2 regions of the Devosia lucknowensis genome follow, and region 1 is predicted to be linked to the other one. Evidence: predicted binding sites of a transcription regulator. Region 1 holds the regulator's gene; the other holds the start of a gene.

Region 1 (7,020 bases):
GCCGGCATGCCCGCAGCGGCGGTCAATTCCTGGGTCAGCTCGTAGAAGTCGGCCGCCAGATCCTCGTTGGGCATCTTGAGCTTTCCGGCCTGATGCAGGTCGAAATAGCGCGTCCCCTGCTCGATGGTCAGCATGTAAAGGCTGATATGGCCCTGGGCGAGCCAGAGACCCTCCTTGAGCTCGTCTTCCCAATCCTCGAGGGTCTGCTTGGGACGGCCATAGATGAGATCGAAGCTCGAGCGATCAAAGACGCTCTGGGCGATGCGCACGGCGGCAACAGCTTCCTCGACCGTGTGGCGGCGACCAAGCTCGGCCAAGGGACCCGGGCGCAGCGACTGGACGCCCAGCGACACACGATTGACGCCCGCTGCGCGGAAGCCCTTGAAGCGCTCGACCTCGACCGAGGTCGGGTTGGCTTCGAGGGTGATTTCGGCCCTGCGATCGATCTCCCAGGCGTTGGCGATGGCATCGAGAATGGTGCCGACGGCCTTGGGCGACATCAGCGACGGTGTGCCGCCGCCGAAGAAAACCGATTGCACCAGGCGGCCGGGCGAAAGCGCGGCCATATGGGCGATCTCGCGCTTGTAGCCCTCGACAAAGGCGTCTTCATCGAAGGGGCCGCGATGAACGTGGGAATTGAAATCGCAATAGGGGCACTTGGACGCGCAGAACGGCCAGTGGACGTAGACGCCGAAGAGGTCGTTGGGATTTTGCGTCATGGACGGCACCTGTGAGAAGCCAAGAAAACCCCCACCCGGCCTCCCCCTGAAGAAGGGGGAGGGGCAGGCAGATGCAGTCCGCGGATGTCTGGATCAAACGCAGGCCTGACTCCCTCCCCCTTCTTCAGGGGGAGGGTCGGGGTGGGGGTCACCTGGTTCGGCACCGACCTACCCATGATCGATCTGCTGCTCGACAAACAGCGCGAATGCTCTTGCGCGGTGGCTGAGGCCCTGCTGGCCGGGTGACCAGGAGTGCTTCACCTCGGGCGGCATTTCGCCGAAGGTGATGTCGTAGCCATCGGGCATGAACATGGGATCGTAGCCATGCCCCTGATCGCCGCGCGGGGGCCAGACCAGGGTCCCCTCGCATTTGCCGACATAGAGCACGTCGCGGCCATCGGGGTGAGCGAGGCACAGGGTGGCGTTGAAGGCCGCCCGGCGCTGTCCCGGCGAGATGGCGCCGGCAGCCTGGAGGGCATCCTCAACGCGCTTCATGGCGCGGTTGAAATCGCGCGGCACGCCAGCCCAGTCGGCGGTGTAGACGCCGGGTTCGCCGTTGAGCGCATCGACGGAAATGCCGCTGTCGTCGGACAGCGCAAGCATGTTGGCGCCCCGGGCTGCGGCATGCGCCTTGGTGCGGGCGTTCTCGGCAAAGGTGGTGCCGGTTTCTTCGGGCTCGGGGAGCCCGAGGTCGCCCGCAGAAACAAGTTCGAGGCCGAAAGGCTCGAAGAGCTCGCGGAATTCCTTGAGCTTGCCGGCATTGTGAGTGGCAATGCAGAGGCGGTCACCGGCCTTGAGGCGGGGAATGGTCATTTGGCCTCCAAAGCGCGGGTTATGTCGTTCCAGATGGGGCAATGATCTTGATTGAAGGCCCCCTCATCCGCCCTTCGGGCACCTTCTCCCACAAGGGGAGAAGGGGGCACCGCGCTCGGACCTGCGCCGGCTCCCCCTCGCCCCTTGTGGGAGAGGGTGGATCGGCCAAAGGCCGAGACGGGTGAGGGGTTCTTTAGCCAGCCCATCATACGCCGAGGGCCGCTTTCTGCATGACGGACAGTTCGCCGATGCCCTGTTCGGCGAGGGCCATGAGGGACTGGAGTTCGTCACGCGAGAACGGCGCGCCTTCGGCGGTGCCCTGGATTTCGACGAATTTTCCGGAACCGGTCATGACGAAATTGGCATCGGTCTCGGCCTCGACGTCCTCGAGATAGTCGAGATCGAGAACCGGCGTGCCGCGATAGATGCCGCAGGAGACGGCAGCGACGCTGTCCTTGAGGGCCTGGCCCTTGGTCAGCTTGCGCTCGTCCATCCACCTGATGGCATCGACCAGCGCCACATAGGCGCCGGTGATGGAGGCGGTGCGGGTGCCGCCATCGGCTTCGAGCACGTCGCAATCGAGGGTGATCTGGACTTCGCCAAGAAGCTCGAGATCGACCACGGCGCGTAGCGAGCGGCCGATGAGACGCTGGATTTCCTGGGTGCGCCCCGATTGCTTGCCGGCGGTCGCCTCGCGGCGGGTGCGCGAGCCGGTGGCGCGGGGCAGCATGCCGTATTCGGCGGTGACCCAGCCCTGGCCCTTGCCGCGCAGCCAGCCAGGAACGCTGGTTTCGACCGAGGCGGTGCACAGAACCCTGGTGTTGCCGAAGGCGACGAGGCAGGAGCCTTCGGCCTTCATGGCGACGTTGCGCTCAAGGGTTACTGCCCGCATGTCGCTTGGCTGCCGTCCGGATGGCCGCATCGTGATTCCAGTCTGTAATTGCCGTTAACCGCCTCTTAACCCTCCCGGAGCGCGCTCACAAGCGCCGGGCGCTTGGCGGATGGGGACGAAGGGCCTAAATGAGAAGCCAAGGTTAAAGTCGACGAGTTTAATCAAACCCCATGTCCAGGCCGGAAGAAGACTTTCTCTCGGTGCTCAATTCCCGCAGCCAGGAGATTTTCCGGCGGCTGGTGGAGCGCTATCTCGATACCGGCATGCCGGTCGGCTCGCGCGACCTGAGCCGCCTGCTGCAGGTGGAACTATCGCCCGCTTCTGTCCGAAACGTGATGGCCGACCTCGAGGACCTGGGGCTGATCGCGGCGCCGCACACGTCGGCCGGCCGGGCGCCGACGCAACAGGGCCTCCGCTTCTTCGTCGACTCCATGCTCGAGATCGGAACGATCAACGAGAGCGAACGCAGCCAGATCGCGCGGCACATCCAGGGCACGGCTGGCCATGCGCAGGTGGAAGACGTGCTGGCGGAAGCGTCGTCGCTGCTGTCGGGGCTGAGCCACGGGGCCGGCGTGGTGATCGCCACCAAGGCCGACATGGTGCTCAAGCATATCGAATTCGTGCGGCTCGACGCCGCGCGGGCCATGGCGGTGCTGGTGGGCGAGGACGGGCAGGTGGAAAACCGCATTCTCGACCTGCCGCCGGGCTATACGGCCAGCGCCCTGACCCAGGCGGGCAATTACCTGGCCCACTACGTCGTGGGCCGGACATTGTCGGAAGCGCGCAAGGTGCTCAACGAAAGGCGGGCCGAACAGCGCGCCGAACTCGATGAACTGACGCAGAAACTGGTGGATGCCGGCATTGCCACGCTGTCGGCGCCGAGCGGCAATTCTGCCCCCACGGTGATCGTGCGCGGCCGCGCCAACCTCATCAACGACACGATGCAAAGCGACGAGCTGATGCGGATGCGCCAGCTGTTCGACGAGCTGGAAAGCAAGGATGGGCTGCTTGAACTGCTGGGCGATGCCGAGCGGGCACAGGGCGTGCGCATCTTCATCGGCTCGGAGAACAAGCTGTTTTCGCTTTCGGGCTCATCGGTGATCCTTTCCCCCTACAAGGACGCCAACGACCGGATCGTGGGCGTGCTCGGGGTGATTGGGCCGACGCGGCTCAACTATGCGCGGATCGTGCCGGTGGTGGATTACACCGCCAATGTCATCAGCTCGATGATGGCCCGCAAGCGCGGGACGTAGGGGCAGGCGCGGCGCGATTTTGCATTCTCCTGGGCTCGGCGCTTGAATTCAGTCCATCATTGGCCGATATGGCGGGCAAGAGATTTAGCCAATTGGGGAAGAAGACCAGATGAGCGACGAAAACGCCGCCCAGGGCGAAACGCCGGAAACCGAAATCCCTGCGACCGACACGCCGGAAATCGATCCGGTCGAGGCGCTGCGCGCCGAGAATACGGAACTCAAGGACCGCGTGCTGCGCGTGGCAGCCGAGATGGAGAACCTGCGCAAGCGCACCGAGCGCGACGTGGCCGATACCCGCTCCTATGCGATTGCCGGCTTTGCGCGCGACATGCTGACGGCAACCGACGCCCTGAGCCGGGCGCTGATGGTGATCCCGGCCGAGGTGCGGGAGACCGCCGACGGTTCGCTCAAGAGCCTGATCGACGGGATCGAGCTGGCCGACCGCGAAATGCAGCGGCTGCTGGCCAAGCACGGCGTGAAGCCGATCGAGGCGGCGGGACAGAAATTCGACCCGCACAAGCATCAGGCGATGTTCGAAGTGCCCAACCCCAACGTGCCCGAGGGCACGGTGGTGCAGGTGGTGCAGGAAGGTTTTGCCATTGGCGAACGCGTGCTGCGCCCGGCCATGGTGGGTGTCGCCAAGGGCGGTGCGGCGGCTCCGGCCGGAGACGACGGCGTGGACAAGAGCGCCTGATGCCTTTGCGGGCTTGAATTGGAAGGGGCGCCCGGTGGGCGCCCTTTTTGTTTCGGCAGGAGGACCTGTGCACATCTCGGGTGCGACACATCCTCTAGACGGGGGGTGAGCAGGAGCCATGCCCCGCCATTCGAGCGTAGCTCTCATGGCCTAGCCCGCTAAAATCGCTCCACTGGAGCGATTTTGCCTGCGGCACGCGGACTAGCCCAAAATTTCCCGGCTCTGGATGCGTTCGACGCCGGCGTCGGTCATGTCGGCCCAGGCCTTGCTCAGCGAGCCATCCGCATCGATGGCCCGTGTCGCGTCCTCGATGACGGTCACGTCGAAGCCGCCGGCGACGCCATCGAGGGCGGTCCAGGCGACGCAGAAATCGGTGGCGAGGCCGACCACGAAGAGACGGCCGACATCGCGCTCGTTGAGATAACCGGCAAGGCCGGTGAGGATTTCGCGATCGGCTTCCTGGAAACCGGAATAGCTGTCGATGGCGCGCCTGAAGCCCTTGCGGATGATGAGCTGGGCGTGGGGGATGTTGAGATCGCTCGATATTTCGGCGCCACGGGTGGCCCAGACGCAGTGATCGGGCCAGAGAACCTGGGTGCCGTAGGGCAGGTCGATGGTGTCGAACGGCGCCTTGCCGGCGTGCTGGCTGGCAAAGGAGACGTGATCGGCGGGATGCCAGTCCTGGGTGAGGACGACATTGGCAAAGCGCGTGGCAAGCTGGTTGATCAGCGGCACGATCTCGTCGCCGCCGGAGACGGCAAGACTGCCGCCGGGCAGGAAATCGTATTGCACATCGACGACGACAAGGACGTCCTCTGGATTGACCGTGAGCGTCATGCTGGATCCTCTGTTTTTACCCAAACCGCCGGCACGACGCCGCGTACCGAATTGCCGAGATAGATGTCCGACCCCGCCTGGCGCAGATCATCGAGCGTCAGCACCTGTTCCTGCGCGGCCCCCGAGGCGATCAGGTCCGCACGCAGCGTTCCGGGCAAGAGGCCGGCGGTGAGCGGCGGGGTGCGAAAGACACCGTCGCCGTTGCCCACAAATAGGGACATGTACGAGCCCTCGGTCAATTCGTTTCGTTCGTTGAGGAAGACGACCTCGTCGACGCCTTGGCTCTCCATGGCGCGTTGGCGGGCCGCGTCGAGCATCTGCCGATTGGTGGTCTTGTGCGCCAGCCAGAGGTTGGTGGAGGTGACGCGTTCGGGCGCAATGACGAAGCGCATGACCGGGGGCGTCGGCGGCAGGGGCGTGCTGGTGAGGGCGTGGCCCGCCTCGGCGCTGACGGTGAGGCGCACGCGCATGTCGCTCTCGAAACCGGCCTGCAGATCCTGGAGGGCAGTCGAGATGGCGCCGAGATCAAGCGGGATGCGGAAATAGCGGGCCGAGGCGATCAGGCGCTCGATGTGGCGTTCGAGCAGCACATATCGATGCTGCGGGGTCCACAGCATGGTCTCGATCAGGGTGACGGGCGGGGCAGGGTCGGACAGGAACGTCAATTTGAGGAGCGCCTCATCGTATTCGGACCGGGCCGTGGAGTCGGCGACGATGCCGCCGCCGATGCCGATGGTGCCGCGCCCCCCGGCGTCGATGACGGCCGTGCGGATGGCGACGTTGAAACTGAAATCGCCCGAGGGCGCGACATAGCCGATCGAGCCGGTATAGAGGCCGCGCGGGCCGGCCTCGACGGCGTGGATGATTTCCATGGCCCGGAGCTTGGGCGCGCCGGTAATGGAGCCGCAGGGAAAGAGATTGGCGAGGACCTCGCCAATGCCGACGCCACGCTTGCGACGCGCCTCGATGCCCGAGGTCATGGTGTGGAGGCTGCGATAGGTTTCGACCGTAAAGAGGTCGGTGACGCGGACGGAGCCGGTCTCGGCGATGCGCCCCAGGTCATTGCGCAGGAGATCGACGATCATCAGGTTTTCGGCGCGGTTCTTGGGGTCCGCGGCAAGGGCGGCCCGGCCCGCTTCGTCTTCGGCGAGCGTGCGGCCGCGTCCCATTGTGCCTTTCATGGGCCGCGCCCTGAGGATGTCCCCGGTGCCGGACACGAAAAGCTCGGGCGAGCGCGAGAGCACGTGATGGTCGCCCGCATGGATATAGGCGCCGTAAGCGACAGGCTGGCTGGCCGCGAGCGTGCGATAAAGGCCGAGGGGATCGCCTTCGAGCGTGAAACCGGCCCTCAAGGTCAGGTTGACCTGATAGGTATCGCCGGCTGCAATGAGGGCCTCGACGCGATCGAAGGCCGCGCGATAGGCGTCGAAATCGAGATCGGGAGCGACCGCAGCCGCCCGTCCTTCGGGTGCGCCTGAGAGGAGGCGATCGACATCCTGCCCGCTCAGCTGCCGGGGCGCGTCGTAAAGGCCGAGCCAGAGAAGCGGCATCTCGCTGCGCGGCGGCAGCAGGCGAGCAAGACGTTCCTCGAACAGAAAACCCAGCTCGTAAGCGAGGTAGCCGGCGGCCCAAAGGCCCTCACGGCCGGCTGCCTCAAGGCGGGCGAGAGCCGCATGCGCCTGGTCGGCGGTGTGCGCGACAAGCACCTCGCGCGGCGCCGTGAACAGGAGGTTCTGGCCGCCGGTGCCGAGATTGTCGTGCAGGAGCACAGTGCCCGTGGTGATCATCGCGCCGTTCTAGTCGATTGCCGAG
Region 2 (7,020 bases), on a different contig from region 1:
TTTCGGTCCCTTCGTGCCGGTGATGGGTTTTCTCATCGGCTTCTACGACGGCATTTTCGGTCCTGGGACCGGTTCATTCTTCACCATCGGTTTCGTCTTGTTGTTCGGTCTTGGCCTTACTCGGGCGACGGGCAGCACCAAGGCTCTCAACTTCACGTCCAATCTGGCGGCGCTGGCCATCTTCATCCCGCAAGGCGCGGTCGTGTGGCCGGTAGCCATCGTCATGGCGCTGGGCCAGGTCATCGGTGGCTATGTCGGCGCCCGCACCGGCATCCGATACGGCGCCAAGGTCATCCGTCCGCTGGTGGTCGTGGTATCCATCGCGCTGGCGATCAAACTTCTGGTCTTTCCCTGATCCACAGCCAAATCGTCTCGACGCGTCGCGCATGATCTGGCGCCGGTCGGCTTTTGGCCTCCGGTTGGCGTGAAACTGACGGACCCCGAGGCGGGCAGCGCCTCATGAGAACAAAAAGTACGAGACGAGAACCGCCCCGGGGCGCCGGTTTTTGGAACTGATCGGCGGCGGGGGATCGCTCGTCCCGTCGCGGCCGGACTGGAACCTGTGGGAGAGGCAAGACCCCCACCCGGCTCACCCGGCCACTGTTCCCGCCATCTGGGCACAGCCCATATGGCCTTCTCACATAAAATCGCTCCACAGGAGCGATTTTGCCCAAGGGCCGGCTCGAAGCCTACAGACCGCCGCGCCGGCTGATGGGAAGGAGTATGGCGGCGGTAGGGGAGGCGGGGATAGATTTCTCAAAGGAAAAAGCCCCGGTGTTTCCACCGGGGCTTTCCACAAAGATCGTGACTGGGAAGAAACGACCCTTGAAGCTGAGTGCGATTGGACGCTGGACTTAGAAGTCCATGCCACCCATGCCGCCCATGCCGCCGCCGCCCGGCATTGCCGGAGCTTCGGCCTTCGGGGCCTCGACGATGGTGGCTTCGGTGGTGATCAGCAGCGAAGCAACCGAGGCGGCGTCTTCGAGAGCGGTACGAACCACCTTAACCGGGTCGATGACGCCGGTGGCAACCAGGTCACCGTACTCGCCCGTCGCGGCGTTGTAGCCGAACGAAGCAGCCGGGTTTTCGAGGATCTTGTCGACAACGACCGAGCCTTCGGCGCCGGCATTGTTGGCAATGGTGCGAACCGGGGACTGCAGGGCGCGACGAACGATCGCGATACCGGCTTCCTGGTCGGCATTGGCGCCCTTGGCCTTGATGGCAGCCGAAGCGCGGAGCAGGGCAACGCCACCACCCGGAACGATGCCTTCTTCGACGGCAGCGCGGGTTGCGTTGAGCGCGTCATCGACGCGGTCCTTGCGTTCCTTGACTTCCACTTCGGTCGAACCGCCGACGCGGATCACGGCAACGCCACCGGCGAGCTTGGCCAGACGTTCCTGCAGCTTTTCGCGGTCGTAGTCCGAAGAGGTCTCTTCGATCTGCGCCTTGATCTGGCCAACGCGGGCCTGGATCTCGTCCTGGGTGCCGGCACCGTCGACGATCGTGGTGTTTTCCTTGGTGATTTCGACGCGCTTGGCAGTGCCGAGCATGTCGAGGGTCACGTTCTCGAGCTTGATGCCGAGATCTTCGGAGATCACCTGGCCGCCGGTGAGGACGGCGATGTCTTCGAGCATGGCCTTGCGACGGTCACCGAAGCCCGGAGCCTTGACGGCAGCGACCTTGAGGCCGGCGCGCAGGCGGTTGACGACCAGGGTCGGCAGGGCTTCGCCATCGACGTCTTCGGCGATGATCAGCAGCGGGCGCTGCGACTGAACGACGGCTTCGAGGATCGGCAGGATGGCCTGCAGGTTCGAGAGCTTCTTTTCGTGCAGCAGGATGTAGGGGTCTTCGAGCTGTGCCGTCATCTTTTCGGCATTGGTCACGAAGTAGGGCGAGAGGTAGCCGCGGTCGAACTGCATGCCTTCGACGACATCGAGTTCGGTTTCGGCGGTCTTGGCTTCCTCGACGGTGATCACACCCTCGTTGCCGACCTTCTGCATGGCTTCGGCGATCATCTCGCCGATGGCGGTTTCGCCGTTGGCCGAGATCGTGCCGACCTGTGAGACTTCAGAGGACGAGGTGATCTTCTTGGCCGAGCCCTTGAGGCTCTCGATCACGTCGGCGACGGCGAGGTCGATACCGCGCTTGAGATCCATCGGGTTGAAGCCGGCGGCAACAGCCTTGACGCCTTCGACGACGATGGCCTGGCCGAGCACGGTCGCGGTGGTGGTGCCGTCACCGGCAACGTCGTTGGTCTTGGAAGCGACCGAACGCAGCAGCTGCGCGCCCAGGTTCTCGAACTTGTCTTCGAGTTCGATTTCCTTGGCGACCGAGACGCCGTCCTTGGTGATGCGCGGGGCGCCGAACGACTTTTCGATGACGACGTTACGACCCTTCGGGCCGAGGGTGACCTTCACCGCATTGGCGAGGACGTTGACGCCGCGCAGCATCTTTTCGCGGGCGTCGGTCGAGAACTTTACTTCTTTAGCGGCCATGTGAGGCGCTCCTTAGTAAGGGTTGACGGACAAGAGGGGAGGCGAAGCCTTAGGCTTCGATCACGCCCATGATGTCGCTTTCCTTCATGATGATCAGGTCTTCGCCGTTGAGCTTGACCTCGGTGCCGCTCCACTTGCCGAACAGCACGCGATCGCCGGCCTTGACGTCCAGCGCATTGATCTTGCCGTTTTCATCGCGGGCGCCGGGGCCCACCGAAACGATCACGCCCTCAGAGGGCTTTTCCTTGGCGGTGTCGGGGATGATGATCCCGCCCTTGGTCTTTTCTTCACTGTCGACGCGACGGACGACCACGCGGTCATGCAGGGGACGGAAGCCCATGATAAGTACCTCTTGGCATCATTTCTGAATGCAATTTCGGACCTGTTAGCACTCGAACTTGCTGAGTGCTAACAAGCTGCCGGGGATATAGGGATGCCTGCCGAAGGGAGTCAAGGCACGCATCCCAAAGAATTTGGCCTCTCCAACCGCAGATCGAACCGAAGGTTTTGGTCACGCGTTAGGAGACTGACCACCAGACACGAACAAGGAGCCGGACATGGTTCAGCCCACATCCTCCCTGGCGACAGTTACCCCCGTTGCGGGCCGCGTGCATTTCTCCTTCGACGACGCCGAGATCGCCAGCTCTACCAAAGCCTTTCGACTGGATCATGACGGTCGGGAGCCGATCTACTTCGTGCCGCTCGAAGATGTGCATCCCGGCATTCTGGAGGCGTCCGATACCGTTCGCGAGGAAGCAGGGCCCGGCGAAGCGCATTTCTACACAATCAAGACGCTGACCGCCGATGGCGTCGATCAGGCATGGTACTTTCCATATGCAGACGGCGACTATGGCCTGATCAGGGACATGCTGACCTTTGGCGGGGAAAAAGTCGCCGTGCGGGTCTCGGACGTCTAGTCCACGGGCGGGGCCATCGCCCAACATTCCCTCTTCCCCATGCTCCCACTCTGGGCCATAAGCAGCACCATGAGCGAAAAATCTTCTTACCAGATCAAGCTGTCCCGCAAGGGTGGCGTCGGCGCAAACACCAACTGGCACTGGGAAATCCAGGACGCCGAGGGCACTGTCGTCAAGACCGGCAGTGCCGTGGGCGAAGAGCACAAGGCTTTTGCCACCGCGCGCGTCGCCAAGGAAAAGCTGGAAGCGGGCAAGTAGCCCGCCTGTCCCCGATATCACGAGGTCTTACCGGCCTCGGGAATAGGACTGCGACGTGACTGCGCCCGTCGATGCGCCAGACCATTCGCCTTCGCCGCACCGTATCGGCGGGCCGCTGCGTGGTATCCTGCTCAAAGTCGCCTCGGTCTGCTGTTTCGTGGTCATGGCGACGATGCTCAAGGCGACCGTCACGGTGCCATCGGGGCAGATGGTCTTCTTCCGCAGCTTTTTTGCCATGCTGCCGGTGCTGGCCTGGCTGGCCTGGAACCGGCGACTGGCGCATGCCTTCCAGACCAAGCGTCCCATCGGTCACGTGGTGCGCGGCCTTGTCGGCGTCGCGTCCATGAGCCTGGGCTTTTTCGCCCTGACGCGCCTGCCGCTGCCCGAAGCCACCGCCATCGGTTATGCGTCGCCCATCATCATCGTCATTCTCTCCGCAGTTCTGCTGCAGGAGCGGGTCTATATTTTCCGCTGGACCACGGTCATCGTCGGGCTGGTCGGTGTGATGATCATTCTCTGGCCCCGCCTCACGGTATTTTCGGGCGGCGACGGCCTCGCCGATACCGAGGCCATTGGCGCGATCGCGGCGCTGATGGCGGCCTTCCTCACCGCCTTCGCCATGCTTCAGGTCCGCACGCTGGTGCAGACCGAGCGCACCGAGGCCATCGTCACCTACTTCTTCATCAGCGCCAGCATCCTCAGCCTGCTTACACTGCCGTTCGGCTGGATCTGGCCGACGCCCGAGCAGACGGCGTTGCTGATCGGGGCAGGGGTGTTCGGCGGTATCGGCCAGCTATTGCTTACCAATTGCTATCGCCATGCGGACATGTCGGTGATCGCGCCGTTCGAATATGTGTCGCTGATCCTGACCATCGTCATCGGCTTCGTCATCTTCGCCGACGTGCCGACCCCGACCATGGTGGTGGGCGCATTGATCATCGTGGGATCGGGGATTGCCGTGATCCTGCGCGAACGCTGGCTGGGCCTCGATCGCGCCCGCGCCCGTGAGGCGAATACGCCCTAGAACCGACCGCTCAGCCGGCGACGGCCATGTCGGACCAGCTCTGGCGCTTGCGATAGATCGTCGACGGGCTGATCTCGAGCGCCGCTGCGGCCATCGAGATATTGCCCCCGAAGGTTGCGATGGCGTCCTCGATGATGCGCTGCTCCTGCTGCCACATGGGCAGGATGCTGCGCCGGTCCGCGCGCGGCGCTTCCACCGGAACCTGGGCGGGCGCAACCTTGGATTCGATATCGGCAGCTTCGATCATCGCGGCAGTGATCTCGCCGCCGTCGAACATCACGACAAGCCGCCGCACTAGGTTCTGGAGCTGGCGCACATTGCCGGGCCAGTCTGCGGCGGTCAGATGTTGGGCTGCATCCTGGGTGATGCCGGCGAACGTCTTGTGCTCCTCGCGGGCATAACGGGCCAGGAAATGCCGGGTCAGTATCATCACGTCGCTCGGCCGCTGGCGCAGCGGCGGCAGATGGATGGGCAGCACGTGCAGCCGATAGAACAGGTCTTCGCGGAACTGCCGGTCGGCGATCATCTGCATGGGATTGCGATTGGTCGCGCAGATCACGCGGACATCGACCTTGCGGGCCGCCGTCTCGCCCACGCGCGAAATCATGCCGGTCTGGAGGAAACGCAGCAGCTTGGACTGCAGCGACAGATCCATCTCGCCCACTTCATCGAGGAACAGCGTGCCCCCGTCGGCCAGTTCCGCCGCGCCCTTGCGATCGTCATGCGCGCCTGTAAAGGCGCCCCGCACCACGCCGAAGAGTTCGCTCTCCATCAGGTCGCGCGGGATTGCGGCGCAATTGATGGCGACGAAGCGATTGCCGGCCCGCGGTCCCTTGCTGTGAAGAGCCTCGGCGCAGACATCCTTGCCCGTGCCGCTTTCACCCGTGATGAACACCGGGGCCGAGGATGTCGCCACGCGCCCGATCTGCTCGTAGAGAAACTGCATTGCGCTGGACGCGCCCACAAAACCCGCGAAATCGGTTACGACGGGATTGGGCTCTGCCTCGACGCCCAGCGAGCGTGGGCGGCCATGACGTTGCGCCAGTTCGGCAAGACGTCCCACCAGCACCGGTCCGCTCACCGGCTTGGCGACATAATCATGGGCCCCGGCGCGCATGGCGCCGAGCGCAGCGCTGACCGAACCGGTGCCGGCGACCGCCAGGATCAGTGCGCCCTGGGCGAGCCGTACCAGGCGCTGCATGGCGTCTTCGGACGAGGGGCTGAGATCGCCGAGGCTGTCGAGATCGGCGATGATCACATCGAATCGGGTCTTGCGCAGCAGATCCGCAGCGGCTCGGCCACCGGCCGAATGGGTAACACGCGGGGCGACCAGCAGGGCTTCGCGCAGTGTGCTGCCGGTCTGGCGGGCGCAGGCGGCATCGGCATCGATCAGCAAAAGCTGGCCGCACAGCGCGTTGTCGCTACCGCTCGTCATGGTCATTGCGCAGTTTACCCTGGTTTCGTCCGCAGCCGGACCGTTCTTGTCGTTGCGTCAAGTGTTGCGGATTAGGGTAAATATTCCGTTCTTGCGCTCGGGCGCCAAACCACGTTTATCTCTGCGCTATGCGGAAAGAGTCGGTCGAGGATGTTTTCGAGCCCATCGTACGTGGCATCACCCAGACAGGGGTGCGGCTGGCCAATGAACGTGCGGTCCTGACGCTGATCGCAGGCATTCCCGGGGTCTCAAATGCCGATATTGCGCGCCGCTCGGGCCTTGGCCCGCAGACCACGGCCCGCATCCTGTCCGAGCTTGAAGCGCGCGATCTGATCATCCGAGGCGATGTGCTGCGCGGCAAGCGCGGACAGCCGGCCACGCCCTACCAGCTCAACCCGCTCTCGGCGCACGCCATCGGCGTGGAGATCGGCTGGCAGCATTTCGAAGTGCTGCTGCAGAACATGGTCGGCGAGCCTGTCGCCGTGACCCGCCGCAGCTATGCTTATCCCGACCCGGACACGGTGTTTGCCGCCATCGCGGCCGATGTTGAAACCATGCTCTCGGCCCTTACCGAACAACAGCGGGAGCGCCTTGCCGGGATCGGCGTGACCTCGCCTGGAAATTTCGGGCCCCTCTTGCGCCACCTCGGTGCATCCGACCAGATCATTGCCGATTGGGCCGAAGTCGATATCGCCGCAAGGGTGGAGCGAGCCACAGGCCTGCCCACCATGTGGGTCAACGACGGCAGCGCCGCTGTGTGGTCGGAAATCATGGCCCAGCCCGCGCCGCGCCCCAAGGCGGTCGCCGCGTTCTTTGTCGGGACCTTCGTCGGCGGCGGCGTCGTTTCCGGCGGCAGCCTTGTCGAGGGACCCTACGGCAATGCCGCCGACC

Evidence for each region. The regulator HrcA, encoded in region 1, represses chaperone genes, less so after heat shock. The targets are predictions, from matches to a motif close to GTTAGCACTCNCNNNNNGNGAGTGCTAAC.
Region 2: a site for HrcA is predicted at 2,880-2,908, ahead of CCK88_RS00920 (co-chaperone GroES). Genes of this name have one in related genera too.

The regions. Positions count from the first base shown of each region.
Region 1 covers NZ_FXWK01000002.1:760,261-767,280, forward strand. The annotation lists gene hemW (radical SAM family heme chaperone HemW) at 1-719, opposite strand, end outside; gene CCK88_RS15995 (non-canonical purine NTP pyrophosphatase) at 888-1,532, opposite strand; gene rph (ribonuclease PH) at 1,738-2,454, opposite strand; gene hrcA (heat-inducible transcriptional repressor HrcA) at 2,595-3,677, shown strand; gene grpE (nucleotide exchange factor GrpE) at 3,787-4,371, shown strand; gene pncA (bifunctional nicotinamidase/pyrazinamidase) at 4,573-5,208, opposite strand; gene CCK88_RS16020 (aminodeoxychorismate synthase component I) at 5,205-6,995, opposite strand.
Region 2 covers NZ_FXWK01000001.1:185,896-192,915, forward strand. The annotation lists gene CCK88_RS00910 (TSUP family transporter) at 1-355, shown strand, start outside; gene groL (chaperonin GroEL) at 855-2,495, opposite strand; gene CCK88_RS00920 (co-chaperone GroES) at 2,545-2,835, opposite strand; gene CCK88_RS00925 (DUF427 domain-containing protein) at 3,053-3,412, shown strand; gene CCK88_RS00930 (hypothetical protein) at 3,482-3,670, shown strand; gene CCK88_RS00935 (DMT family transporter) at 3,726-4,694, shown strand; gene CCK88_RS00940 (sigma-54-dependent transcriptional regulator) at 4,705-6,135, opposite strand; gene CCK88_RS00945 (ROK family transcriptional regulator) at 6,258-7,020, shown strand, end outside.